Regions from separate parts of the Cupriavidus sp. MPR-AND1C genome, predicted to be linked through region 3. Evidence: predicted binding sites of a transcription regulator. Region 3 holds the regulator's gene; each other region holds the start of a gene.

Region 1 (4,512 bases), on a different contig from region 3:
GTGCGACAAGATCGTGCCGGGCCTGTTGATGGGCGCGCTGCAGTTCGGCCACCTGCCGGTGGTGTTCGTGCCGGCCGGGCCGATGTCGACGGGCCTGTCCAACAAGGAAAAGGCGCGCGTGCGCCAGCTTTACGCAACCGGTCAGGTGGGCCGCGAAGCTCTGCTGGAGGCCGAATGCGAGGCCTATCACGGCGCCGGCACGTGTACCTTCTACGGCACCGCCAACAGCAACCAGTTCCTGATGGAAATCATGGGCCTGCATATGCCGGGCGCGGCCTTCGTGCATCCGGACAGCGGCCTGCGCGACGCGCTCACCGCCGCCGCGGCCCAGCGCGCGCTGGCCCTGACGGCGCGGGGCGGCGACTACCTGCCGCTGGCGCGCATCGTGGACGAGCGCGCGGTGATCAATGCCGTGGTCGGCCTGCTGGCCACGGGCGGCTCGACCAACCACACCATCCACCTGGTGGCGACGGCGCGCGCGGCGGGCATCCTGATCGACTGGGATGATTTTGACCGTCTCTCGCGCATCACGCCGCTGCTGGCGCGGGTCTACCCCAACGGCTCGGCCGACGTGAACCACTTCCACGCCGCGGGCGGCGTGGCCTACGTGATTCGCCAGCTGCTCAGCGCCGGGTTGCTGCACGAGGACGTGGAAACCGTGGCCGGGCGTGGCCTGGCCCGTTACACGCAAGAGCCCGTGATGATCGACGGCGTGCTGCAGTGGCGCGACGGCGCCGCCGTCAGCGGTGATGCCACGGTGCTGGCCACCGCTGCCGAACCGTTTTCCGCCGAGGGCGGCTTGCGCTTGCTGCAAGGCAATCTCGGCCGCGGCATGATCAAGGTGTCGGCGGTGGCGGACGAGCATCGGGTGGTCGAGGCACCGGCACGCGTCTTCGACTCGCAAGAGCAATTGCAAGCCGCGTTCGAAGCCGGCGAGTTCACCGGCGACATGATCGCGGTCGTGCGTTTCCAGGGACCCAACGCCAACGGCATGCCAGAGCTGCACCGTCTCACCCCGGTGCTGGGCTCGCTGCAGGATGCCGGCCACAAGGTTGCGCTGGTGACCGATGGCCGCATGTCCGGCGCTTCTGGCAAGGTGCCGGCGGTGATCCATGTAGGGCCCGAGGCACTTGCCGGCGGCCCGCTGGCGCGCGTGCGTGACGGCGACCGGATCCGCGTGGACGCCGTGGCAGGCACGCTGGAATGGCTCGGCGCTGCCAATGGCGACGGCGACCTGGCGACGCGCGCTTCTGCCGTGCTGCCGGACGACGCCTTCGCGAACTTCAGCGTCGGCCGGGGCTTGTTCGGGCTGTTCCGCCGCAACGCGCGGATCGCGGAGGAGGGCGGCAGCGCGCTGGACCTCTCCGAGGCCGATGTGCCCGGCGCTGTCCAAACGGGCGCGGCCGTCGCACAATAGGCAGCGCCCCTTAAATTTGTGTCATTTGTGTCCCCGGCAGCCGATGGCTGGCGGAGACGACCCCGAGCCGGCCCATGCGGGGCCATCATGGCTTCATGGCTGAACGCTTGCGGAGCCGGCCAGCGGCCGGCGCGGGGACGACCGACAAGGATGGGAAAACCATCCGAACATGATCGTTGGAGCAGACATGATCTACATCCTGATGGGCGTTTCCGGCAGCGGAAAGACCACGGTCGGCCAGTTGCTGGCCAAGACCTTGCAATGCGGCTTCCATGACGCCGATGAATTCCACAGCGCGGCCAACAAGGCGAAGATGCACAACGGCATCCCGCTGACCGACGATGACCGCTGGCCCTGGCTGGCCGCGATGCGCGCGGCGATCGATGCGGCCCGCGCCGAGGGGCGCACCCACGTCTTTACCTGTTCCGCGCTGCGGCAGACCTACCGCGACCGCCTGACGCCCGCTGACGGCGGCGTGACCTTTGTCTACATGAAGGGCGATGCCGCGATCATTGGCGGCCGCCTGGCCGAGCGCAGCGAGCACTTCTTCAATCCCGCCCTGTTGCAGAGCCAGTTCGAGACCCTGGAGGAGCCGCGCGAGGCCCTGGTGCTCGATATCCGCCAGACGCCGGAGGCGCTGGTGCAGTGCATCCTGGCTGGAGTGCAGGCACAAAAAGGCGTGGCGATCGCCCGCTGAACCGATGCCACGCCGGCCCGAAGCCAAGGCTGGCAAACATCTTGCTTATCCACGTTTGATGGCGCGAATGCCTGCCGCTTGCGGCTTTCGTGGTCATAGGTATCCTATAGGGACAGCACTTCGAAGCATGACGAGACGGTCCGCGGCCAAGCCGCCGGGCCTCGGGTGGTGATCTCAAGGTGCTGTGCCGGGAACAACAAGCCAATCAAAACGGGATAGCCGGCAGTTCGGGCGGCACCCAAATCATGGGGGAACGGCCATCATGGCGGCGCGGTTTTTCGACGAGATGCTCGATTGGCAAGATGGCGTGGCAGCAGCAATCCACGCGGGCGAGTCCCTGCCGGCAGGTGCCGTGCGGGGGCATTACAAGCAGTTCGCGGATTGGTTGGCGCGCCAGTCCGAAGGCACCATGGGCAACAAGCGCGCCGAGGCAGACCTGATCTTCCGGCGCGTGGGCATCACGTTCGCCGTTTACGGCGAAAAGGACGAGTCGAACAGCGGTACCGAGCGGACCATCCCGTTCGATGTCATTCCCCGCATCTTCCCCGCCAGCGAGTGGGCAACGCTCGAGCGCGGCCTGCGCCAGCGGGTGTCGGCGCTGAACCGCTTCATTCACGATATCTATCACGGGCAGGACATCATCCGTGCCGGTGTGATCCCGCCAGACCAGATCTACAACAATGCGCAGTACCGCCCGGAAATGCTTGGCATCGACGTGCCCCGCGATATCTACGCCCACGTGGCCGGCATCGATGTAGTGCGCGCTGGCGAGGGCGAGTTCTACGTGCTGGAAGACAACCTGCGCGTGCCCTCCGGTGTGTCCTACATGCTGGAAAACCGCAAGATGATGATGCGGTTGTTCCCGGACCTGTTCGCGCGCAATCGCGTGGCGCCGGTGGCGCACTATCCCGACCTGCTGCTCGACATGCTGCGCGGCGTCTCGCCACAGAACATAGCCGATCCCACGGTGGTGGTGCTCACGCCCGGCATGTACAACTCCGCCTACTTCGAGCATGCCTTCCTGGCGCAGCAAATGGGCGTGGAACTGGTCGAGGGCAGCGACCTGTTCGTACAGGACGAGCACCTCTACATGCGCACCACCCAGGGCCCGCAGCGCATCGACGTGATCTATCGCCGGGTCGACGACGATTTCCTCGACCCGCTGGTGTTCCGCTCGGATTCCACGCTGGGCGCGGCGGGGCTGCTCTCGGTCTACCGCGCGGGCAATGTCACCATCTGCAACGCCATTGGCACGGGCGTGGCCGACGACAAGTCGATCTATCCCTACGTGCCCGACATGATCCGCTTCTACCTTGGTGAGGAAGCGATCCTCAACAACGTGCCGACGTACATGTGCCGCCGCCCGGACGACCTGCAGTACGTGCTGGACCACATGAGCGAGCTGGTGGTCAAGGAAACCCACGGGGCCGGCGGCTACGGCATGCTGGTGGGGCCTGCCGCCACGCGCGCGGAGATCGACACGTTCCGCGAGGTCGTGCGCGCGCGTCCCGAGCAGTACATCGCGCAGCCCACGCTGGCACTGTCCACCTGCCCGACGTATGTCGAGTCGGGGATCGCGCCGCGCCACATCGACCTGCGTCCGTTCGTGCTGTCCGGCAAGGACGTGCGCATGGTGCCGGGCGGGCTGACCCGCGTGGCGCTGCGCGAAGGCTCGCTGGTGGTCAACTCCTCGCAGGGCGGGGGCACCAAGGACACCTGGGTGCTGGAGCGCTGAGGCGCGGCGCACGCAAGGATAGTTTGTGATTCCCGCGCAGGCCGCCGCGTTGCCGGCGGCGCGCGGGCGAACAGCGCTGTACGAGGGGACTGACCATGCTTAGCCGCACCGCCGACCATCTGTTCTGGATGGCGCGCTATACCGAACGCGCGGAGAACACCGCGCGCATGCTGGACGTGAACTACCAGACTTCGCTGCTGCCGCAGTCCGCGGAAGTGGCGGAACAAGGCTGGTGGGCCATGCTCGATATCTCCGAGCTGACCACGGTGTTCGACGAGAAGTACGGCCTGCTCACGCGCGACGATGTCATTGACTTCATGGTGCGCGACATGACCAATGTCTCGTCCATCATGAGCTGCCTGCGCGCGGCCCGCGAGAACGCCCGCGCGGTGCGCGGCTCGCTGACCACCGAGGTCTGGGAGACCATCAACACCACCTGGCTCGACGTGCAGCGCATGATCGCCGATGGCGTGCTGCGCGAGGATCCTTCGCAGTTCTTCGAGTGGGTGAAGTTCCGCTCCCACCTGGCCCGAGGCGTGCAGTTTGGCACCATGCTCAAGGACGATGCCTTCCACTTCATGCGGCTGGGCACGTTCCTGGAACGCGCCGACAACACCGCGCGAATTCTGGACGTGAAGTTCCAGGCCAGCACGGTCGACGATA
Region 2 (4,512 bases), on a different contig from region 3:
CCTACCGTGACGAAATCCCCGACCTTGAAGGGCCGCAGCACCACCAGGAAGGCGCCTGCCGCGAAGTTGGACATCAGCCCCGACCACGCCATGCCGATGGCGATGCCGGCCGCCGCGATCAGCGCGGCAAAGCTGGTGGTCTGGATGCCGAAGTAACCCAGTATCCCGATGATCAGCACGATATTCAGGGTCACCGTGACGATGGAGCCGACATACCGCAGCAAGGTCGGGTCGACCTTTTGCTTGGTCAGGGACCCCTGCACCATGCGCACCACGACGTGGATCAGCCACCGGCCAACCACCCAGAAGACGAGGGCGGCGAGAACTTTGAACCCGACTTCAGTCGCATAGGTGACGACGACATCCTGATACTTCTGCAGCGTTGTAGCATCCATCGCGTTTCTCCCTTGCTGGCTCAGCAGGTACACAGGCAACGAACATCTTGCAGCGGCTGCCTGGACGCGTCAGGGGCGGGGCGCGAAGGCTGGCAAGGCATTATTGCTACGCGGCGAGCGGAAGTTCAAGCACAAAATGGCCGCGCAGGGCGCTACGCGCCACTCGCGGCCATGGGTCGTTGGAGCGTGGGGCGGGCGTGGCGCAAGGGCGTGAATCCCCTTTGCGCCGTGCCTTACCAGTTGGTTTCGCGTTCCGGCGTGGCGGAGATGCGATGCAGCGACAGGTCCGCGCCGTTGTATTCCGATTCAGCGTCAAGCCGGATGCCCACGACCTTCTTGAGCGTGCCGTAAACCACGGTGCCTCCCACTAGGGCGATCGCGATGCCAAGCAGGGTGCCGATGCATTGCGCGCCGAGCGAAACGCCGCCAATGCCACCTAGCGCCTGGTTGCCAAAGATGCCGGCGGCAATGCCGCCCCACGCGCCGCACAGCCCATGCAGCGGCCAGACGCCCAGCACATCGTCGATATGCCACTTGTTCTGGGCCAGCGTGAACAGGTAGACGAACAGCGCGCCGGCGATGGCGCCGGTGACCAGCGCGCCCAGCGGGTGCATCAGGTCGGAGCCGGCGCAGACCGCCACCAGCCCGGCCAGCGGGCCATTGTAGGCAAAGCCGGGGTCGTTGCGGCCGGCTGCCCAGGCGGCCAGCGTGCCGCCGGCCATGGCCATCAGGGAGTTGATGGCCACCAGCCCGCTGATCTTGTCGACGGTTTGCGCGCTCATGACATTGAAACCGAACCAGCCTACCGCCAGCACCCACGCGCCCAGCGCCAGGAACGGGATGTTCGAGGGCGGGTGCGCGCTGATGCGGCCGTCTTTCTGGTAGCGGCCGCGGCGCGCGCCCAGCAACAAGATGGCGGGAAGCGCGATCCAGCCGCCCATGGCGTGGACCACGACGGAGCCGGCGAAGTCGTGGAACGGCACGCCGGCGATCGAGGCGATCCAGTCCTGCACGCCAAAGCGGTTGTTCCAGGCAATGCCCTCGAAGAAGGGGTAGACCAGGCCCACCAGCACAAAGGTGGCCACCAGTTGCGGGTTGAAGCGCGAGCGCTCGGCAATTCCTCCAGAAATAATCGCTGGTATGGCGGCGGCAAACGTTGCCAGGAAAAAGAATTTCACCAGCTCATAGCCGCTCCTTTCCGCCAGTGTCTGGGCGCTGGTGAAGAACTCGACCCCATAGGCTACGGTGTAGCCAATAAAGAAATAGGCGATCGTGGAAACCGCAAAATCCACCAATATCTTGACCAGTGCGTTGACCTGGTTCTTCTTGCGCACTGTGCCCAGCTCCAGGAACGCAAAGCCCGCGTGCATGGCGAGCACCATGATCGCCCCTAGCAAGATGAACAGGGCATCGGTGCCGCTCTTCCATTTGTCCATACAATCCTCTATGCGCAAAATGGGAGCACATGTACGCAAAAAACGTACCAGTCTGGGGCATCACTGGCCGGGATCTGCACCGTGTTGGTGGGTTTTGCACCGATTTGTCGCGCTCGAGGGGGGTGGCGCAGGGATTGAGGGGCTGTAACCTGACGCCGAGCGACATGCGCCGGGGATGCGCGGCATATGGAGGCTGCGCCAAAATGAGGCAATGCCCCTATTTGGGGCGCGCGCTGGCGGGTTCTGTGCACCATGATGGGTCGTGCAGGCGCGTCCGTCCAACGCCATTGGGATGCCGCCGACCAAGCCGTCCGGGCGGTTTCGACGGCAGCAAGGCGCACACTGTGCAGGTCTGACCTTGTCAAGCGATGCCTGTCATCACGTACGGGCGTTCGAATGACCATTACCCTCGCTGGTCGCATTTGAAAGCACGGAAAAGGAGGGGTAAATTCCCCGCAAAGGCGCTTGACTCAAGGATTTGCGGCTTTTTTCGTTGCATTGGTGCCACTGGGGATTGCCCAATGCGTAAAGCGCGGATTAGACTGCGCCGATCGGTAATTTGCCGCGTGGCAGACACTCCGATCAAGACGACCAACTAGGGAAATCAGCCATGAATAAAGGTGAACTGGTATCTGCCATCGCCGCTGACGCGGAACTGAGCAATGCTGCAGCAGAGCGCGCGCTGAATGCCGCTCTGGACAACATTAAGAAGGCGGTTGCCAAGGGTGATTCGGTAACGCTGGTGGGCTTCGGCAGCTTCAGCTCCGGCAAGCGCGCTGCACGTACCGGACGCAATCCGCGTACTGGCGAGACCATCAAGATTCCGGCCGCCAAGACGGTCAAGTTCTCTGCCGGCCAAGGGTTCAAGGACGCTGTGAACAAGAAGAAATAAGCAGTCCGCGCCCCGGGCGCAAACAGGAAGGCGGCCCGTTGGGCCGCTTTTTTATTGTTGCCTGGGTGCTTTTCGACGTGCTCGGGGGCAGGGCAGGACGATCGTTCCGGGTTAAACTGCCGATCGTCGGCGCCAGCCTTTCGACCTGCGCCGCGGGTCGGCCCGGCCGCTTCCAGACTCCGGATTTTCATCATGAATGACCTGTCCCACCAGCTTTCCATGACCGTGCTGATGACGCCGGACATGGCTAATTTCTCCGGCAATGTGCACGGCGGCACCATCCTCAAGTACCTCGACATGGTGGCCTACGCCTGTGCCAGCCGCTATGCCGGGCGCTACGTGGTCACGTTGTCGGTCGACCAGGTCGTGTTTCGCCAGCCCATCCACGTGGGTGAGCTGGTGACGTTCCTGGCGGCAGTCAACTTCACCGGCCGCAGCTCGATGGAAATCGGCATCAAGGTCATCACGGAGAATATCCGCAGCAAGCTGGTTCGCCATACCAACAGTTGCTACTTCACCATGGTGGCGGTGGACGACAACGGCGCGCCCGCCGAAGTGCCGCCGCTGGTGCCCCGCGACGAAGTCGAGCGCCAGCGCTTTGCCGCGGCCCAGCTGCGCCGCCAGCTGCGCCAGGAAATGGAAAAACGGCACGATGAAATCACCGGCACGGTGTCCTGAGGTGGGGAGCATGGCGATGCAATGCGGGCGTTCCCGGCGTGTTTGCCGCGGGCCGCTGTGGCCGCTGACCGGCCTTCTGGCGGCGCTTGCGCTGCTGGCGCCGGCCGCGCATGCCGAGGAAATCGGCAGCGTGAGCACCAATTTTCGCATGACCGGCTCCGACAAAGTCGTGATCGAAGCCTATGACGATCCGCAGGTCGAAGGCGTGACCTGCTACGTGTCGCGTGCCCGCACCGGGGGCATCAAGGGCTCGCTGGGCATGGCCGAAGACCCGCCGGAGAGCTCCATCGCCTGCCGCCAGGTAGGGCCGATCACGTTCAAGGGGCCGCTGCGCCAGCAGGACAATGTGTTCTCCGAGCGCATGTCGATCCTGTTCAAGACCCTGCATGTGGTGCGCACGGTCGACCGCAAGCGCAATACCCTGGTCTACCTGACCTACTCGGACCGCATCGTGTCCGGCAGCCCGCAGAATAGCGTGACCGCGGTGCCGGTGGCGGCGGCCACGCCGATTCCGGTCAAGTAGGCATCCGTTTCCCGATCCACGATCCACGATCCACGATCCATTCAACAATCCAGTCCGGAGAAGACAGCATGAGTGAGCAAGGCAAGGTTGCGCTGGTAACGGGCGCGGCCCGCGGCATCGGCAAGGCGGTGGCACAGGCGCTGCTGGTGGCAGGCTATCGGGTGGTGTTTGCCGGACGTACCGCCGAGCCGCTCGAAGCGCTGGCCGTGCAAGCCAGGGCCGAGGGCCATACGGCGCTGGCGGTGCAATGCGACGTCAGCGATCCGGATTCGGTGGAGCGGCTCTTTGCCCAGGTTCGCGAGCATTTCGGCCGGCTCGACGTGCTGTTCAATAACGCCGGCATCAATGCGCCGGCGGTGTCGATCGATGAACTCTCTGTTGCGCAATGGAAGGCGGTGCTGGACACCAACCTGACCGGCGTGTTCCTGTGCTCGCGCGCCGCCTTCGCGCTGATGAAGTCGCAGAGCCCGCGCGGCGGCCGCATCATCAACAACGGCTCGATCTCGGCGCACGCGCCGCGTCCCAACACGGTGCCGTACACGGCGACCAAGCACGCCATTACCGGGCTGACCAAGAGCCTTTCGCTGG
Region 3 (4,512 bases):
CGACCAGACCTACGAAGTGACGCGCCCGGCCATGCGCTCCTACGAAATCGACCGTCCGCCCGTCACCGGCCACTCCGATCGCGGCACGATGAACGCGGAAGGCTCGGTCATCGACCTGTTCGGCAACGCCTTCATCGTGCGCGCCCAGGGTCCCGACCCCGCCAAGGATCCACAGATGACAGCCGCCTCGGAGTATTTCCAGGTGCTCGTGAACGACGACATCGTCAAGACCGACAAGGCTGTCAAGCTGACCCGCGGCCCGTCGGTGATGACCGCCAACGGCCTGGTCTTCAACAATGTCACTCGCGAAGTACAATTGCTGGGTAACGTACGCGGCACCATCATCACGGGGCCGCCGCCGGCGAGTTCCGCGAAGTAGCCCTGAAGCCGCCCGCGGGCACCAGCCGCCCGCGTCAACCGCCATCACGCCAACATGAATCCATTCCCGACGACTTCGTCCTGTCTGCGCCGCAGCACGGCCGCTTTGCTGACGCTGGCCGCCGTCCTTGGCCTCACGCTGGCCGCGCCCGCCAGCGCCGAAAAGGCCGACCGCGAAAAGCCGCTGGTCCTGGAGGCCGACAATGCCAGCTACGATGACGTCAAGCAGGTCTATGTACTGACCGGCAACGTGGTGCTGACCAAGGGCACCATGGTGCTCAAATCCGACGCGGCCGAAGTCCGTACCGATCCCGAGGGCTACCAGTACGCGGTCGCGACCTCCAAGGGCGGCAAGCAAGCCTACATCCGCCAGAAGCGCGACAACGTCGACGAGTACATCGACGGCTGGGGCGACCGCATCGAGTATGACGGCAAGCAGGAGTTGTCCAAGCTGATCGGGCGCGCCCGCATGGCTCGCCTGGCCGGCGCCAAGCTGGTCGACGAGATCCGCGGCGCGGTGATCACCTATGACAGCCGCAACGAGTTCTACACGGCCAGCGGTGGCGCCGAGAACGCAACCGCGGGCAGCCCGTCGGGCCGCGTGCGCGCCGTGCTGTCGCCGCGCCAGGAGCAGCCCGCCAGCGGTGCCGCAGCCAGCCCGCTGCAGCTCAAGCCGGCAACCGCCCCCGTCAACCCCTGACCCACGGACTCTGACTTCTCCTTCATGACCGCTACCCAAACCGCACCGTCCCAGCCCGCCACCCTGAAGGACAGCAGCACGCTGGTCGTGCGCCACCTGAAGAAGCGCTACGGCTCGCGCACCGTGGTCAAGGACGTGTCGCTCGACGTGAAGAGCGGCGAGGTGGTCGGCTTGCTTGGCCCCAACGGCGCGGGCAAGACCACGTCGTTCTACATGATCGTGGGGCTGGTGGCGCTGGACGAGGGCGATATCGTGCTCGACGACAAGCACATCAGCGGCCTGGCCATCCATGAGCGCGCGCGCATGGGCCTGTCCTACCTGCCGCAGGAAGCCTCCGTGTTCCGCAAGCTCAATGTGCAGGAGAACATCCGCGCAGTGCTGGAGCTGCAGCTCAACGATGGCAAACCCCTGAGCAAGGCCGAGATCGAGCGCCGGCTGGACACCCTGCTGGATGACCTGCAGATTGCCCACCTGCGCGACAACCCGGCGCTGTCGCTGTCCGGCGGCGAGCGCCGCCGCGTGGAAATCGCGCGCGCGCTAGCCTCCGCGCCGCGCTTCATCCTGCTCGACGAGCCCTTCGCCGGCGTCGACCCGATCGCGGTAGGCGAAATCCAGCGCATCGTCAGCTTCCTCAAGGCACGCAACATCGGCGTGCTGATCACCGACCACAACGTGCGCGAGACGCTGGGCATCTGCGACCACGCCTACATCATCAGCGAAGGCGCGGTGCTGGCGTCCGGGCAGCCTGAAGACATCATCGCCAACGAGTCGGTGCGCAAGGTCTACCTGGGCGAGAACTTCCGCATGTAAGGGCGCGCGGCGCCCGCCGCGCATCCCCCCGCCCCGGCGGCTTCAGTGTCGCCTTTTTATCCTTCAAACGATCATAGCGACACCAGCGATAGCAATTTCCGTTCCACCAGTACGGAAGTTGAGCATAAAATAGGTCGCATGAAACCGTCGCTACAGCTCCGCCTCTCGCAGCATCTCGCGCTTACGCCGCAACTCCAGCAGTCGATCCGGCTGCTGCAACTGTCCACGCTTGAACTGCAGCAGGAAGTGGAACAGGCGCTGACCGAGAACCCCTTGCTCGAGCGTGAGAACGACTGGCTGGACAGCCCGCTGCGCGTGTCTTCGGACGGCTCGGTGAACCTGCAGAGCGCGCCCGCGCCGGCGCCAGCTGACGGCCAGGGCACCAGCGAGAACCGCCCCGATGGCGCCCCCGAAGCCGACGACAGCTACTCTGACAGCAATGAGGATTACGGCAGCGACTGGAGCCTGGACGACTTCGCCCGCCGCCCGCAAGGCGAAGACGACGAAAAAACCCCGATGCAGCTGCGCGACGCCGAGCCCACGCTGCGTGAACACCTCATGGAGCAGCTGGCACCGCTCAAGATTTCCCTGCGCGACAAAGGGCTGGCTATCTTCCTGGTCGAATCCCTGGACGATGACGGCTACCTGAGCACCACGCTCGAGGAAATCTGCAGCGAGCTGCCGGAGGAGCTCGAGTTCGAGGTCGACGAGATCCAGGCTGTGCTCACGCTGCTGCAGAGCTTCGATCCGCCGGGCGTCGGGGCGCGCAATGCCGCCGAGTGCCTGGCGCTGCAATTGCGCAGGCTCAAGCATCCGCAGCGCGAACTGGCGCTGAGCATCGTCACCAACCACCTCGAGCTGCTGGCGGTGCGGGATTACACGCGCCTGAAAAAAGCGCTGCAGGTGGACGAACCTGAACTCAAGGCGGCGCATGAATTGATCCGCTCGCTCGCGCCCTATCCCGGCCATGCCTACAGCCGGCCAGAAGCGGACTTCGTGGTGCCCGATGTTTTTGTTCGAAAGTTGAGCGGCGGATGGATCGCCCACCTCAACCCGGATGTGATGCCGCGGCTACGCATCAACGACATGTACGCGCAGATTTTGCGCGGTGCAAAAGGCGACGCTGGCGCGGCCGGACTGCAGCAAAAACTGCAAGAAGCACGCTGGTTGATCAAGAATATCCAGCAAAGGTTCGACACGATATTGCGCGTCGCACAAGCCATTGTCGAACGTCAAAAGAACTTCTTCACCCACGGTGAAATTGCGATGCGCCCCTTGGTTTTGCGGGAGATTGCCGATACACTGGGTTTACACGAGTCCACCATCTCTCGGGTGACTACCAATAAATACATGGCAACGCCGATGGGGACTTTCGAGTTGAAGTATTTTTTCGGCTCTCACGTATCCACAGAAACCGGCGGCGCGGCCTCATCAACGGCAATCCGTGCGTTGATCAAGCAATTGATAGGAGCCGAAGACGCTAGGAACCCCTTGTCCGACAGCCGGATTGCCGAATTGCTCGGCGAGCAGGGCTTTGTGGTGGCACGGCGTACCGTTGCCAAATACCGCGAAGCGCTCAAGATTCCAGCGGTAAATCTCCGTAAGACTTTGTAGCCGAGCTGCATCGCCTGCCTGATGCAGCTCTTTCAGAAGGAGAAACGCTATGAACTTCAAGATCAGTGGACACCACTTGGACATCACGCCCCCTCTGCGTGAGTACGTGGAAACGAAACTGGAGCGTATCGTCAGGCATTTCGATCAAGTCATTGGCGTAAGTGTGCTGCTCTCTGTCGACAATACAAAAGAAAAGGACCGGCGGCAGTACGCGGAAATCAATCTACATCTCAAGGGCAAGGACATCTTTGTCGAAGCGCATCATGAAGACCTGTATGCCGCTATCGACGCACTGGTCGACAAGCTCGACCGGCAGGTGATTCGCCACAAGGATCGCGTGCAGAGCCACGACCGTGAAGCGGTCAAGTATCAGATGGCCGCATCGCAGATGCAGCAATGACCGTGCCTGGCGGCCCACATACCGGGCCGTCGGTGTCAGTCCCTTGAAAAACGGAATCAAGCCGCGCCCAGAGCGCGGCTTTTTCGTTGCAGCCTACCTGATCGAACCACGCAGGGGATTCCGCAACGCATATGTAGCAGTGTATGCTGTGCAATACATAGTTGACTGGCCTAGCCATTCCGGTGCATGCGGCACCGCTTGAGCGCATCGACTATTGCAATGCACAAAGCGGAAGCGGGCCTGCTCTATAATGGCCAGACGCCCGACACCGGCATGGGGGACACCCGGTGGAAACCTCGGGCCTTGGTTTTTTTATCCTCTTTCCGCCCGGCGGGACGCCTCCTGGCCCCGGGCCTGCTTACTAGAAAACCCTGCGCATTCCACATGAATCGTTTGGCTAAATTGCTGCCACCCGGCAACATCAACCTCGACGTCAGCGTCACCAGCAAGAAGCGCGTGTTCGAACAGGCCGGGCTCCTCTTCGAGAACAACCATGGCGTAGCGCGCGCGACCGTGACCGACAACCTGTTCGCCCGCGAGTCGCTCGGGTCCACCGGCCTGGGCGCGGGGGTTGCGATCCCCCACGGCCGCATCAAGGGACTGAAGCAGC
Region 4 (4,512 bases), on a different contig from region 3:
CCAGCGCCATGCAGTCGCGCACCTGTCCGACCAGCGCATCGAGCGTCAGCGGCGCGCCGTCGTCACGGGTTTCACCAGAGCCCGCAAGGTCCGGCGCCAGGCAGCGCCTGCGCTGCGCTAGCCCGGGCAGCAGGGCGGCCCAGTTGGTTTCCGCGCTGGAACTGGTGCCGTGCACGAGAAGAGTCGGCCGTCCGGTGCCGGCCTCGATCAAACTGGTTCGGATAGGCTCCGACGCGATTTCCAGGCGTTGCATGTGAAGTCGTCCTCGAACGGTGGGTGTCAATGCAATCGATGTTGTCGATGTCGTCGATGTGGCAGGCGCCGGCGGCCGGGCAATGCTAGGACCGCTCGCCGGCATGGCGCAGCACGAAGTGCCCCCAGTGCGGCTTGCGCGTCTTCCACCAATAGGCGGTGGCGTGGCTCGACCAGTTGTTGGTGACCCTGCCGCTGGCCGACTTGTACCAACTGCTGCACGAGCCCGCCCACGCGGTCTGGCCGATGGCCGCCTGCAACGCCTGGTTGAAGCGCGTCACCACCTCCGGACGCACCTCCATGGAGGCGAAGCGCGCCGAGCGGCAGGCCCGGATGCACTGCAGGACATAGCGGGCCTGGCACTCGAGCATGAAAATGATGGAGTTGTGGCCCAGGTTGGTATTGGGGCCGTACAGCACGAACAGGTTGGGAAATCCCGGCGCCGTCATGCCGAGATACGCCTCTGGATCCTCGTGCCATTGATCGGCCAGGGTGCGTCCGTGGCGCCCGGTGATGCGGATAGGGGCGAGGAAGGAGCGGGCGTCGAAGCCGGTGGCGAAGACGATGGCGTCGGCCCGATGCCTGGCGCCGTCGGCCGTGACCACGGCGTCGGCTTCGACGTGGTCGATGCGGGCGGTCTCGACATGCACGTTCGGCCGCTTGAGCGCCTGGTAGAAATCGTCGGAGATCAGGATGCGCTTGCAGCCGATCGGGTAGTCGGGCGTGAGCCTGGTGCGTAGCACCGGGTCGGGAATCATGTGCGCGAGGTAGCGGCGCGCCAGCGTTTCCAGTTCCCGGTTGCGGCCGCTGTCCCGTTGCATGCGCCCGAAGCGCAGTTCACGCTGCAGGTAGAGGTGCCAGCGATGCAGCCGGGCCGTCCACGGGTGGCGTTCGAAGCGCGCCTGTTGTCCGGATGTATAGGCCTCGTCGTTGCGCGGCAGCACCCAGTTGGCGCTGCGCTGGAATACCGTCAGCTTGCCTGCTTCCGGCGCGATGCGCGGGATGAACTGCAGCGCGCTGGCGCCATTGCCGATCACCGCGACCTGCTTGTCGCGCAGATCGGCGTCATGGCGCCAGCGCGCGGAATGGAAGGCCGTGCCGGCAAAGCGATCCAGTCCTGCAATATCCGGCGTCAGCGGGCGGTTGAGTTGCCCGGTGCCGCTGACGAGGAGGCGCGCGGCGATGGTGTCGCCGTTGCTGGTGCTCACCCGCCACAGGCAGGCGGCTTGGTCGTAGCGCGCCTCGGTGACCTCCGTGCCGAAGCGGATATGCCCGAGCAGCCCGAAGCGCTCGGCGCAGTGCTGCAGGTAGCGATGGATCTCCGGCTGGGGCGAGTATGCACTGGACCAGTCCGGCTTGGGCGCGAACGAGAAACTATAAAGATGGGAGGGGATGTCGCAGCCGCAGCCCGGGTAGGTGTTGTCCCGCCACGTGCCGCCCACGGTGGCGGCCTTCTCCAGCACGACAAAGTCATCGATGCCGGCTTGCTTGAGCTTGATGCCCATGCACATGCCGGCCACGCCAGCGCCGATGATGACGATCTGGTCCGCGCCGGACGTCGTTGACGCTTTCAATGGGCTGTCTCCGTCGTGCTTTTATTGGTGGTCGCGGCGCGCGCGGCAACGCCGTGGCGCGCAATCGAGAGGCCACCTTAGAGCCGATTGCGGATTCGGGCAAGGCACGGCGCAACATGCGTGCCGCCATGTGCCCCAATCTGAATCAGCCGGCGCCGTCGCACAGGCTTGGTGCGTGACGCATGCGCACTATCGTGGTGCGATGGGTGGCCTGGCGGCCTGCGGAGGCCGCCAGGCCGTGTGCACAGCCTTGTATACAAGCTTGTATGCCATGGCATGCTAGTTGCAGAAGAAGTACCCGGGGTGCGTTGTTCCTCTATCCAACATGACAATCTGGGAGCTGCAATGAAAAGACGTGACATGCTGAAGCTGTCGGCGGTAGCCACCGCGGCCTTGTTTGCAACGGCAGGCGTGAGCCCGCTGGCATTGGCGCAGTCCAAGGAACCGATCAAGGTCGGTATCCTGCATTCGTTGTCCGGCACCATGGCCATTTCCGAGACTTCGCTCAAGGACGTGGCGCTGATGACCATCGATGAGATCAACAAGAGCGGCGGCGTGCTTGGCCGCAAGCTTGAGCCGGTCGTGGTCGATCCCGCTTCCAACTGGCCGCTGTTCGCCGAGAAGGCGCGCCAGTTGATCACCAAGGATAAGGTTGCCGTCACGTTCGGCTGCTGGACCTCGGTGTCGCGCAAGTCGGTGCTGCCCGTTTATGAAGAGCTGAACTCGCTGTTGTTCTATCCGGTGCAGTACGAAGGCGAGGAGATGTCCAAGAACGTCTTCTACACCGGCGCGGCGCCCAACCAGCAGGCCATTCCCGCGGTGGAATACCTGATGAGCAAGGAAGGCGGCGGCGCCAAGCGCTTCTTCCTGCTTGGCACCGACTACGTCTACCCGCGCACCACCAACAAGATCCTGCGTGCCTTCCTGAAGAGCAAGGGCGTGGCGGACAAGGATATCGAAGAGGTCTACACGCCGTTCGGACACAGCGACTACCAGACCATTGTCGCCAATATCAAGAAGTTCTCGCAAGGCGGCAAGACCGCTGTGATCTCCACCATCAACGGCGACTCCAACGTGCCCTTCTACAAGGAACTGGGCAACGCTGGCCTGAAGGCCAAGGACGTGCCGGTGGTGGCGTTCTCGGTGGGCGAGGAAGAACTGCGCGGCATCGACACCAAGCCGCTGGTGGGCCACCTGGCCGCATGGAACTACTTCATGTCGGTCAAGAACCCGGAAAACGAAGCCTTCAAGAAGCAATGGGCGGCGTGGGTCAAGGCGAACAACCTGCCGGGCGGCGACAAGCGCGTGACCAACGATCCGATGGAAGCCACCTACGTGGGCATCCATATGTGGGCGCAAGCCGTCAAGAAGGCCGGCACGACCGATCCCGACAAGGTGCGTGCCGCGATGTATGGCCAGACCTTCAAGGCGCCGGACGGCTTCACCTTGACCATGGGCGAGAACCATCACCTGTACAAGCCGGTGATGATCGGCGAGATCAAGGGCGATGGCCAGTTCACGGTGGTGTGGAAGACGCCCAAGGCTGTGCGTGCGCAGCCGTGGAGCCCGTTCATCGCGGGTAACGAAGGCAAGCCGGACAAGGTGATGTAAGCCGGGCTTCCGCTTGGCGCTCTCCCGCTCTCCCGCTTGCCTCGTGGCCGGTGAGACAGGGGAGGGCGCCAGGCCGTGTCCTTGCCGCTTCGCATGCTGTCCGCCGCTTCGGTGCGGTGGCGGCAAATCGTCACGCCGATCAAGGTGACGCGCGCGCTTCGCCGCGCGCGACTCGCAAACCTTATGCACCGACCCTTATCGTTCTCTCTCGCTTCTCGGTTGCGCGCCATGCTGGCCGCGCTGCTCCTGCTGGCCGCGTGCCCGCTGTGGGCCGCGCCGCTCACGCAGGCCGACCTGAAGCCGCTGGCCGAAGACGACTTCGACGCCAAGACCGCCGCGATCACCGCGCTGACCAAAGCGCCGGTGGCGCAGGCCGGCCCCATCCTCAAGGCCTTGCAGGACGATACGCTGCAGTACGCGCCCGGCGTCGGCATGGTGCGCCAGGACGGCGACAAGCTGGTGGACGCGATCAGCGGCACGCCGGTCACGGTCAAGCCCGATGCGCTCGAAGCGCTCACCCTGAACAACAGCCTGCGCGCAATGGTGGACAGCGCCGCCAGCAGCACGCTGCTGCAATCGCCCGATGCGGCGGTGCGCACGCAGGCCGTCAATACGCTGCTGGACCAGCCGGGCAGCGCATCGCGCCCGGTGGTGGAGGCCGCGCGCAAGGCCGAGGCCGATGCCGGCCTGCGCTCCAAGCTCGATGTAATCTGGGCCAATATCGTGCTGGCCGATGGCAACCGCGACGATCGTCTCGAAGCCATCCGCATCCTCGGCCGCGACAGCAATCCGCAGAGCCGCCAGAAGTTGCAGCCGCTGCTGGAAAAGGACGCCGCCGGCAACTTTCGCGAGCCCGACGCCGAACTGCGCGGCGCCGCGCAGCAGGCCCTCGACGCCCTGCGCGGCGACCAGCGCCGCGCCGAGCTGATCGGCAACCTCTTTGCCGGCTTGAGCCTGGGCAGCGTGCTGCTGCTCGCCGCGCTGGGGCTGGCCATCACTTACGGCCTGATCGGCGTCATCAACATGGCGCACGGCGAATTCCTGATGATCGGCGCGTACGCCACGTACATGGTGC

What was found. The regulator sigma-54, encoded in region 3, starts transcription at its own class of promoters, with help from an activator protein. The targets are predictions, from matches to a motif close to TGGCANGNAANCTGCTTT.
Region 1: a site for sigma-54 is predicted at 2,145-2,162, ahead of AC1RWI_RS17850 (circularly permuted type 2 ATP-grasp protein). Genes of this name have one in related genera too.
Region 2: a site for sigma-54 is predicted at 1,864-1,881, ahead of AC1RWI_RS15575 (ammonium transporter). Genes of this name have one in related genera too.
Region 4: a site for sigma-54 is predicted at 2,099-2,116, ahead of urtA (urea ABC transporter substrate-binding protein). Genes of this name have one in related genera too.

What each region holds. Positions count from the first base shown of each region.
Region 1 covers NZ_JBXASU010000030.1:63,668-68,179, forward strand. Annotated here, with positions in the region: gene edd (phosphogluconate dehydratase) at 1-1,417, shown strand, start outside; gene AC1RWI_RS17845 (gluconokinase) at 1,605-2,114, shown strand; gene AC1RWI_RS17850 (circularly permuted type 2 ATP-grasp protein) at 2,377-3,849, shown strand; gene AC1RWI_RS17855 (alpha-E domain-containing protein) at 3,945-4,512, shown strand, end outside.
Region 2 covers NZ_JBXASU010000024.1:69,226-73,737, forward strand. Annotated here, with positions in the region: gene AC1RWI_RS15570 (mechanosensitive ion channel family protein) at 1-395, opposite strand, end outside; gene AC1RWI_RS15575 (ammonium transporter) at 629-1,831, opposite strand; gene AC1RWI_RS15580 (HU family DNA-binding protein) at 2,442-2,723, shown strand; gene AC1RWI_RS15585 (acyl-CoA thioesterase) at 2,916-3,401, shown strand; gene AC1RWI_RS15590 (CreA family protein) at 3,412-3,924, shown strand; gene AC1RWI_RS15595 (SDR family oxidoreductase) at 3,993-4,512, shown strand, end outside.
Region 3 covers NZ_JBXASU010000027.1:57,507-62,018, forward strand. Annotated here, with positions in the region: gene lptC (LPS export ABC transporter periplasmic protein LptC) at 1-379, shown strand, start outside; gene lptA (lipopolysaccharide transport periplasmic protein LptA) at 434-1,078, shown strand; gene lptB (LPS export ABC transporter ATP-binding protein) at 1,103-1,888, shown strand; gene AC1RWI_RS16685 (RNA polymerase factor sigma-54) at 2,027-3,502, shown strand; gene hpf (ribosome hibernation-promoting factor, HPF/YfiA family) at 3,552-3,902, shown strand; gene ptsN (PTS IIA-like nitrogen regulatory protein PtsN) at 4,287-4,512, shown strand, end outside.
Region 4 covers NZ_JBXASU010000070.1:6,248-10,759, forward strand. Annotated here, with positions in the region: gene AC1RWI_RS28200 (alpha/beta fold hydrolase) at 1-253, opposite strand, end outside; gene AC1RWI_RS28205 (flavin-containing monooxygenase) at 339-1,826, opposite strand; gene urtA (urea ABC transporter substrate-binding protein) at 2,172-3,437, shown strand; gene urtB (urea ABC transporter permease subunit UrtB) at 3,621-4,512, shown strand, end outside.